Regions from separate parts of the Peribacillus sp. FSL P2-0133 genome, predicted to be linked through region 2. Evidence: riboswitches for the same ligand, from Rfam matches in the RefSeq annotation. Region 2 holds a riboswitch; the other holds the start of a gene.

Region 1 (4,438 bases), 1.6 Mb from region 2:
ATTCCTTTAACGGCAGGGCTTATTTGAAATTAAAAATTCAAGGCAGAGGTGGACATGGTTCCTCACCACATCTAGCAAATGATGCCATTGTGGCTGGTGCTCATTTTGTTACAGCTGCTCAAACGATTATTAGCCGTCGATTAAGTCCATTTGATATTGGTGTGATTACTATTGGCTCTTTTGATGGAAAAGGAACATTTAATATAATTAAAGACAGCGTAGAGCTTGAAGGCGATATCCGTTATATGACTGTTGAAACAAAAGAAAAAATTGAAAAGGAAGTTAAACGCCTTGTAAAAGGACTTGAAGAAGAGTTTGGAGTAACATGTGATCTTACATATACGAATGACTATCCACCTTTATATAATGATCCCGAACTAACAGGAAAGGTTGCTGAGTTTCTTAAGAATGCAAAGGATAAAGATATTAAAGAAGTAATGGAATTTCCAGCAATGCCGCCATCTGAAGACTTTGCTTACTATGCTGAAAAAATCCCTTCCTGTTTCTTTTACATTGCTTGTACACCTAAAGGAGTAGAAAAACCTTATTTTAATCATAATCCTAAATTTGATATCGATGAAGATGCCCTTCTCGTGGCAGCAAAAGCAGTAGGGTATGTTGTTTGTGGTTATTATGAGTTAGATTAAGGAAAAGAATAGAATCATTTGTAAGGTGTGGTTCAGATTACCACAGGATTTGCTGAATTAGATATTTTTATTAGTAAAAAGTAAAACGATTGCGGAGAAAGGCTAATGGCAGTACCTGATAGGCGGATCTCCGTGTGAAGGGAAACTTTCATGCACGGTGCGAGGTAGGGGCTGATTGATTCTATAAATAAAAAATCTAACCACCCTATTACTATGGAAAAGGCAACGATAACTTCGAATTTTCATCTATCTGTAAATAGGGAATGCAAATAAATCAACCCTTTTTATAGAATGAATCAATTGAATTTTTATAAGGGTGTGTTTGGATCATCCTAAACACGCCCTTAAAATATGTCATTTTATCAAGGTAAGGTATAGAATTGATCATACTTTATGGATATGTTTAAAAAGTAGAGTCTAACCAAATTAGTGGCCTAGTTTGACGCTGGTAAAGTGAAATGGGAGATTGTTTCGTTAACACGTCAAGCATTGTGAAAATGAATGCTTGATGATAAATATAAACCGTATTGATCCAAATTATGTTATTCTATTTTTGTTTACAACAGTCCGTCTGAAAAACTGTAAAGGGGGTATAAGGCTTAATGGTTAAGGAAAAGAAAATCAAGCTAAAGAAGCCAAAGAAGTGGTGGGTATGGGTTCTAGCAATAGTCATCATTGCTAATATAGCAGGTGGTGGGGCTGAAGAGGAAGTTGATAAAGAAGAGAAGGCTTCTAATACTGCTGAACTTAGGGAGGAAGCTCCTAGACAATCTTTACTGCTGCAAGGATTTTCGCGAGTCTCGAATTTTCTCTTTTTCCATACATTAATTATGATAAAACTATAGACTCTATGCCCTTTCCCAACTTTAAAATTTACCCGTATTGTCAATCGGAAAAATGTAAAAATGTTTCGCTTATACATAAGCTTGTTTGGGATTCCTTGCGACATAGAAAAGCTGCTATAAGCTTGTTTTTTCGTAGCTAATAACTTCAAATTATACACTGTTCATAAAGTTCAAACTTGTCCATATTTAATTATCAGAAAATAGAGCTTTTTCAGATAATAATTGAAATATCCATTAAAACCCGATAATATACAACTAGTAGTACAACTCTATATCAGCGGATGAAGATTGTGGGAGAGACTAAACATTGTTTAGCACCGAAGGAGCAAACCCTAAAAAGCAGGGGACTAATCTCTCAGGTAAAAGGACTACAATTGGACGCGTCTCTGAAGAGAGCCATAGGCCACCGAAGGAGCTAAACTCTCAGGTAAAAGGACAGAGGAAGTTAGGAAAATCCCTATCTTTCCTCTGCCTTTTTTTGTACTTGGAAAGATAAAAAGAGAGGAGAGTGCATGGAGATATGTAGATAAATGAGTCTATCCTTTGATTTGTGCAACTAATGGTATATTTTCAAAAAAGGTTGGTAGATCTATTTCAAAAAACTATATCTAGTACCCACCGAGAAAGCGCTTACAGTGATAGGTCAGTCTCCCAGTATGCTAATAATTCACACTCATTGAAGGACTGAACCTTTATAAGGAAAAAATTCCAAGTAGCCTATAAAAGTAGAAAGTGGGGAATCGTATGCAGGAACAAAAGTTGGATAGAGGGTTAAAAAACAGGCACGTACAACTCATAGCTATTGGTGGTGCAATCGGAACGGGATTATTTCTTGGAGCAGGAAAATCTATTCATTTAGCTGGGCCATCAATTCTATTTGCTTACATGATTACAGGCATCATTTGTTTTTTAATCATGCGCGCACTTGGAGAACTACTCTTATCTAATTTGAACTATCATTCCTTTGTTGACTTTGTAAGAGACTATTTAGGTAATATGGCAGCATTTGTAACCGGCTGGACATACTGGTTCTGCTGGATTTCAATCGCAATGGCCGACTTAACAGCAGTTGGACTTTATACTCAGTATTGGTTTCCCTCCGTACCGCAGTGGATGCCTGGATTAATTGCACTAGTCATATTGCTATTTATGAATCTTGCAACCGTAAAACTTTTTGGCGAAATGGAATTCTGGTTCGCATTAATTAAGGTCATAGCTATTCTAGCATTAATTGTTATCGGTATTTTCATGATTATTAAAGGCTTTTCCACTGATTCAGGCGCAGCAAGTTTCACGAATCTATGGAGTCACGAAGGTATGTTCCCAAATGGAATAAATGGTTTTGTCCTCTCATTCCAGATGGTAGTGTTTGCGTTTGTGGGCATTGAACTTGTAGGACTTACAGCAGGTGAAACAGAAGATCCAGAAAAAGTTATCCCCAAGGCGATCAATAATATTCCTATTCGGATTATAATTTTCTACATTGGCGCACTTATTGTCATTATGAGTGTTTATCCGTGGAACGCAATCATCCCAACGGAAAGCCCATTCGTTCAAGTATTTGTGGCTGTAGGTATTGCTGGAGCTGCTGGTATCGTTAATTTTGTAGTCCTAACATCGGCTGCTTCGGCATGTAACAGCGCAATCTTCAGTACAAGCCGGATGGTATACTCACTTGCCAAAGATAAAAATGCACCTGTACCGTTTGCAAAACTTAATGACCGTAAAGTACCTTCCAATGCATTGTTCTTTTCAACTGTTGTCATTTTAATTTCTGTTGTTTTGAATTATTTAATGCCTGAAGGAGTATTTACCTTGATTACAAGTATTTCTACCGTATGTTTCATCTTTATTTGGGGAATTACAGTCATCAGTCATTTGAAATACCGTAAAACAAGACCAGATCTAGTGAAAAAGAACAAATTTAAATTACCACTTTATCCAATTTCCAATTACTTGATCCTTGTTTTCCTAGCGTTCGTCCTAGTTGTTCTTGCACTTGCGGACGACACTCGTGTTGCCTTATTCGTTACTCCTGTTTGGTTCATTATGCTGATTGCGATTTATAAGATGCGCATAACGAAGGTGGATCAGGCGAATCAGAGAGAGGTAGCGGGGAATTAAGAGGCAAGAAATCCTTTGATTCTATTTGCTGTGTTTGTCCAGATAGTTGCCGCTCCATTTTTTCCAACTGGGTGAGTAAAAAATCTGCCCGTTTTAAAAAGCCAAAGATATCTGGTTGATTCTATGATAATTCGAAATAAATATTATAGAATAGTATTGTTAGCGCTTTCAAAAATGCTTGACATAATTATTCTCAACAACTATTCTAAATGTACCAAATTGAATAAGCGGATGACAGTTGTGGGAGAGTGCAAAGCGACAAGCCACCGAAGGAGCAAGTTCCAAAAAGACCCTTGGAATAAATCTCTCAGGTAGATGGAACCACAAATGGACGCACCTCTGGAGAGCGCGTATAAACATATACGCCACCAAAGGGGAAAGGCTCTATTAAAAAATGGAGCTAAACTCTCAGGTAAAAGGACAGAGAAGGGTAGAGAACGCTACGACCCTTTTCTGTCCTTTTTTGCGTGCAAAAAAGGTTGTAAAGCATACTGTTTTTAGCAGTTTTCATAGAAAAGCAGGCCTGTAGCGGGAAAGAGCACCATATTGGAATTGAAAATTATGTAAAAATTCAGAATTAACAAAAATGTCCGGGAGGGAAAATGAAATGAGTTTACAACAAAATGATTCAACCATTTTTAAAGCGATTGAGAAAGAAGGACAACGTCAACATCAAACACTGGAATTGATTGCATCAGAAAATTTTGTTAGCCCAGATGTATTAGAGGCAATGGGAAGCGTGATGACAAATAAATATGCAGAAGGTTATCCAGGAAAGCGCTATTATGGTGGATGTGAATTTGTCGATGTGGCAGAACAAAC
Region 2 (4,438 bases):
AATGGGATATGTTTTTTCGGACGTTTAGGCTGCACTTCAGGTATTGCCTCAGATGGATCTTCAGGCAGTGTCCCTTGACTAACGGATGGTTGATTTGATTGTGCAGCAACCTCCCCAGGAACCGATATAGCTTCAGGCGGGGTGTCGTCCGCCTGTTCCATGATGGATACAGCGACTTCGCGTCCAAAATCGACCTGGTCCTGTTCAATAGCCTCTTTTTCCACCGCAGGCTCAATTATGTCAGGCTCGCTTACTGCTTCTTCTGGCAGTGACTCAATGGAATTCCTACGAAAGAAAGCGGGTATCTCCGAATCTTCCCTTTTTTTTTCAGCTTGTTCCGGTATAAGAACGGATGGTTCTATCGTCATTTCCTCATGTGACACTTCTTTTGAGATTTCAGGGATCGGTACCGGAATCTCGATATCGGGTCCTTCTTTTTTAAGGATGGGCATTTTGCTTTCTAATTCATATTCGACAATTTCTTCAGAAGGGACTGTTTTTTTTTCCGGACGACGGAACCCATAAATGGGTGAAGGGATTTCCGTTGGGCGGAATGGAGTATTTGACGGGACTATTTTTGAGGTTTCCTCCCGGTCGAAGCTTCTCCGTTTTGGTTCAGTATCCCTTACAGGCCTTCTCGTTGTTTCTTTGGTCACATTCTTCCCCTGTTTGGGTTCACTTTCTTCCCTGTTTCTTTCCCTAGGCTTTCTTTTATTCTGCTCCCGGTCTGGAATGAGCGGAAACTTGAACTGTCCTTTTGGATATTGAAACAGGATTTTCGTATCCGGGTCTGGCGTCTGGGACATTTTTTCCACTTTTTGATTGTAAACCTTTATTTCTTCTTTCTTTGACTTAGAAAGCTTTGAAAAATCCATTTTCTTTAATGTCTCTTCATCAAGCGGCTCATCTATAATAATTTCTTCGATTTCAATAATTTCCTCTGCTTGGAACCATTTTTTCATCTTATTTAGCCATTTCAAAACTATCACTCTTTCTACATCTGTAGTTATGTAACTAATTCTACCAGTTATTTTAAAAATATCGAGAAAATTTAAGCTGAATTGGGATTAGCATCTTTTTTTTTTATCGTATTCCTGCTAACTTAACGTATTTCGCAGAACTCCTACCCTATTAAACCCCTTTTGGAATGAGTTTAAACCTATTAATTGCGAAATAACATTAGCCCCTAGTCTACTATTTAAATAAAACACCGCTGTTAAATCGCGTTTACAAAGAGATTAAGTTTTCATGCAGCCTTTGAAGCAGACTGGCCAATTCATTGCAACATCCTTCATGAAACCGCCGACGGCATCCAAATACCTGCCGCAACCCATAAAACACCGTTCGTTAATACCGAACGGTGTTTTGTGGGTTTCTGCGTTTTTTTTGCAAACAAAGACCAAAGGTACTATTTCCATTCATAAAAACTGCATACAACCTGCGCCACTGATTTGGAAGCGATCAAAAGGGCATCCTCATCAATGTCGAATTTAGGATGGTGATTGAAATATGCCTTCTCCACCCCTTTCGGTTTACAGCCAATGTAAAAGAAGCAGCCAGGAATCTTTTCTGCATAATACGAAAAATCTTCTGAACCAGAGAAAACCGGAAATTCCACAACCTTCTTAATATCTTTGTCATCCATGCTTTCCAGGCTATTTTTCACGAATCGCGTCAGTTCAGGGTCATTATATAACGGAGGATAATCGGGAACATATGTAAGTTCGCACTGAACATCAAATTCCGTTTCTACCCCTTTAACGATCCGGTGGATTTCCTTATCGATCAGCTGTTGGGTCTCTGCTGTCATATAACGAACATCCCCTTCAATTTCTATACGATCTTTAATGACATTAAAGCTTCCTTTTCCATCGAAGGAGCCGATTGTGACTACACCCATATCAAAAGGGTTCAAGCGACGGCTGATTACGGTTTGTACGGCTGTCACGAAATGGGCGCCTGCCACAATGGTATCATTAGCCATATGCGGGGAGGATCCATGGCCGCCTACACCCTTTATCGCTAACTTGAAATAGGTCCGTCCAGCCATCGAATAGCCGCCGCGATACCCGACAACCCCTGCTGGATGAGAAGGAAATAAATGGATTCCAAAAACAGCATCCAGTTCATCCAAAAACCCTGATTCCATAATGCTTTTGGCTCCTCCGGGGGGTGTTTCTTCTGCATGTTGATGAATTATTTTGATCGTACCTGATAGGGAATCTTTCAGCTCATTGATGCAGTCTGCCAATACCAATAAATAAGCGGTATGCCCATCGTGTCCGCAGGCATGCATGACACCTTCATTTTTTGAACGGAATGGAACCTCCGCTTCTTCTGAAATCGGCAGTGCATCGAAATCGGCACGGAGACCTATCGTTTTCCCTGGTTTTCCACCTTCGATCGTCACGATGATCCCTAATCCATTTCCTACATTCGTTTGAATCGATACATCTTTCCCCTTATAAAAATCAATGATATATTTTGCCGTTTTCTCTTCTTTGAAGGATAGCTCCGGATTCTCGTGTAAATGACGGCGGATTTGAACCATTTCCCCTTTACGGGCTTCAAGCATGTTCATTAATTTGCTTTTCACATTCACGATTATTCTCCCCCATTATTTCAAGTTGATTAGCATATTAGTAAGTTCCATGTTCGCTGTAAACCTTCTGTATGTAAAAAGCCAAATAAAAAAGGACAGAGAAGGGTTCCGTAAACTTACCGCTCCCTTCTCTGTCCTTTTACCTGAGAGATTAACTCCATTTTGGTCATGGAGGTTTCCCCGTTGGTGGCACACTTCCTGCGCGCTCTCCAGAGTTGCGTCCAGCTGCGGTACCATTTACCTGAGAGATTTGCTCCAAGGGATATTTTTGGAACTTGCTCCTTCGGTGGCTCAATGCTTTGCACTCTCCCACAACGTTCATCCGCTCGTTATATTGTTTTATTCCATATTTTCAAAATATTACAATTATATTATCACCGATTAAAAAATAAATATCAACTCTAAGGGTCATAAACTCTATTAAACTTTAAAAGGACCGCTGTCAGATGCTGACACGGTCCTTATGTATTCAATATATTATTGTTCACGCTTTTTGTTTTTACCCATAATGAAGATGGGCTCCAACTCATTTTCTTCGTAAAGAAATGATAGAGCCGTTATTGGAACATGACCGCTGGCAAAGAAGCTCATCGCCATTTGCGCAAGAATATCATAGCCCGTATCATTCTTCACATCGGCAATGATGATGACGTCCTGATGGGGAATGGCCACAGCCATGGTTCCCTCGATCTTGTCCTTCATTTCCCGAAGCCATGATTCATTCAGGATCCTGCTGGCATCATAACCATCATTCGTGTTCAAAAAATAAAATGCATTACCTGCAACGATATCCGACTTCATTTCAGTGGAGAGGGAACGGGCATTAAAAAGGGCAATTTCACGGATCCTGTCACCCTGCCAATTTTCCCGTTGAATCATCTTTTCATCTATAAGACGGTAGGTTTTCCCTAAATCAAGGGCATAAAAAATCCGGGTTTCAGCCGTATGCTCATCGAATAAAAATGGATTTCCTTCTTCCGATTCCATTGGAAAGGAGGTCGAGCGGATGACTGGGAAAATGAATTTCTCCTTGCCTTCCATGCTATGTTCTCCCCCCATCACATTCAGGGCCTCTTCCACGTAATAGATAATTTCATCGATGGCCTTTTCCTGTACGTTTTCATAGTTAGCAAGTACAGGAGGCAACTCGATGGTGATACCCTTCCCGGTCTTCACATTTTCCACCCGTAACGTATCTTTCTTGCTATCGAATTTAAATGTGCGATTTTCATCTTTTAAACGTTCCTTCAGGATATTTTTCAGCTTCGTGCTGTCCATTTTCATGACTGACCCTCCTCTTCATTGAAAAATCCCCAGCGAGAAGGGGATATTGATTATAGTGATTGTATGAATTCCTCAATTTGTTCTTGCGTTTTACGATCCTTGCTCACGAATCTGCCTAGCTCTTTACCATTATCATACGCGATGAAACTTGGTATACCGAATACATCATTAGCCGCACACACATCGATGAATTCATCACGGTCCACATGAATGAATGTAAAGTCAGGAAATTTCGTTTCAATCTCCGGCATTATCGGTTCGATTACACGGCAATCCCCACACCATGTCGCCGAAAAAAGAAAGATATGTTTGCCTTCATTTTTCAATGCATCATATTGCTCAACGGTTTGTAAATTTTCCATTTGAATATTCCTCCTGCTCTAAATGACACCTTAGTTTTTATAATCCCATCATACCAGACTCTCCAGAAATCAACCATTAATACGGATCGGTTGAAAGGCAGGGGTCAGCTTATTTCTGGGGCACGGATGAAACGATTTCCATCATTTGTTTTGCATCGGTTTTTAATTGGTCTTTATCCGTTTCGGTTGT

The links. Region 2 has a riboswitch for glycine ahead of MKY17_RS20795 (amidohydrolase). Riboswitches for the same ligand answer to the same signal wherever they lie in the genome.
Region 1: it holds a riboswitch for glycine, as region 2 does, so the genes downstream of both, MKY17_RS13310 (amino acid permease) here and MKY17_RS20795 (amidohydrolase) in region 2, are expected to answer to the same signal.

What each region holds. Positions count from the first base shown of each region.
Region 1 covers NZ_CP150254.1:2,768,890-2,773,327, forward strand. The annotation lists gene MKY17_RS13300 (amidohydrolase) at 1-647, shown strand, start outside; gene MKY17_RS13305 (hypothetical protein) at 1,250-1,492, shown strand; glycine riboswitch at 1,774-1,873, shown strand; gene MKY17_RS13310 (amino acid permease) at 2,237-3,616, shown strand; glycine riboswitch at 3,946-4,050, shown strand; gene glyA (serine hydroxymethyltransferase) at 4,224-4,438, shown strand, end outside.
Region 2 covers NZ_CP150254.1:4,330,513-4,334,950, forward strand. The annotation lists gene MKY17_RS20790 (DNA translocase FtsK) at 1-980, opposite strand, end outside; gene MKY17_RS20795 (amidohydrolase) at 1,409-2,596, opposite strand; glycine riboswitch at 2,724-2,825, opposite strand; gene MKY17_RS20800 (DUF1444 domain-containing protein) at 3,080-3,886, opposite strand; gene MKY17_RS20805 (thioredoxin family protein) at 3,937-4,248, opposite strand; gene MKY17_RS20810 (hypothetical protein) at 4,358-4,438, opposite strand, start outside.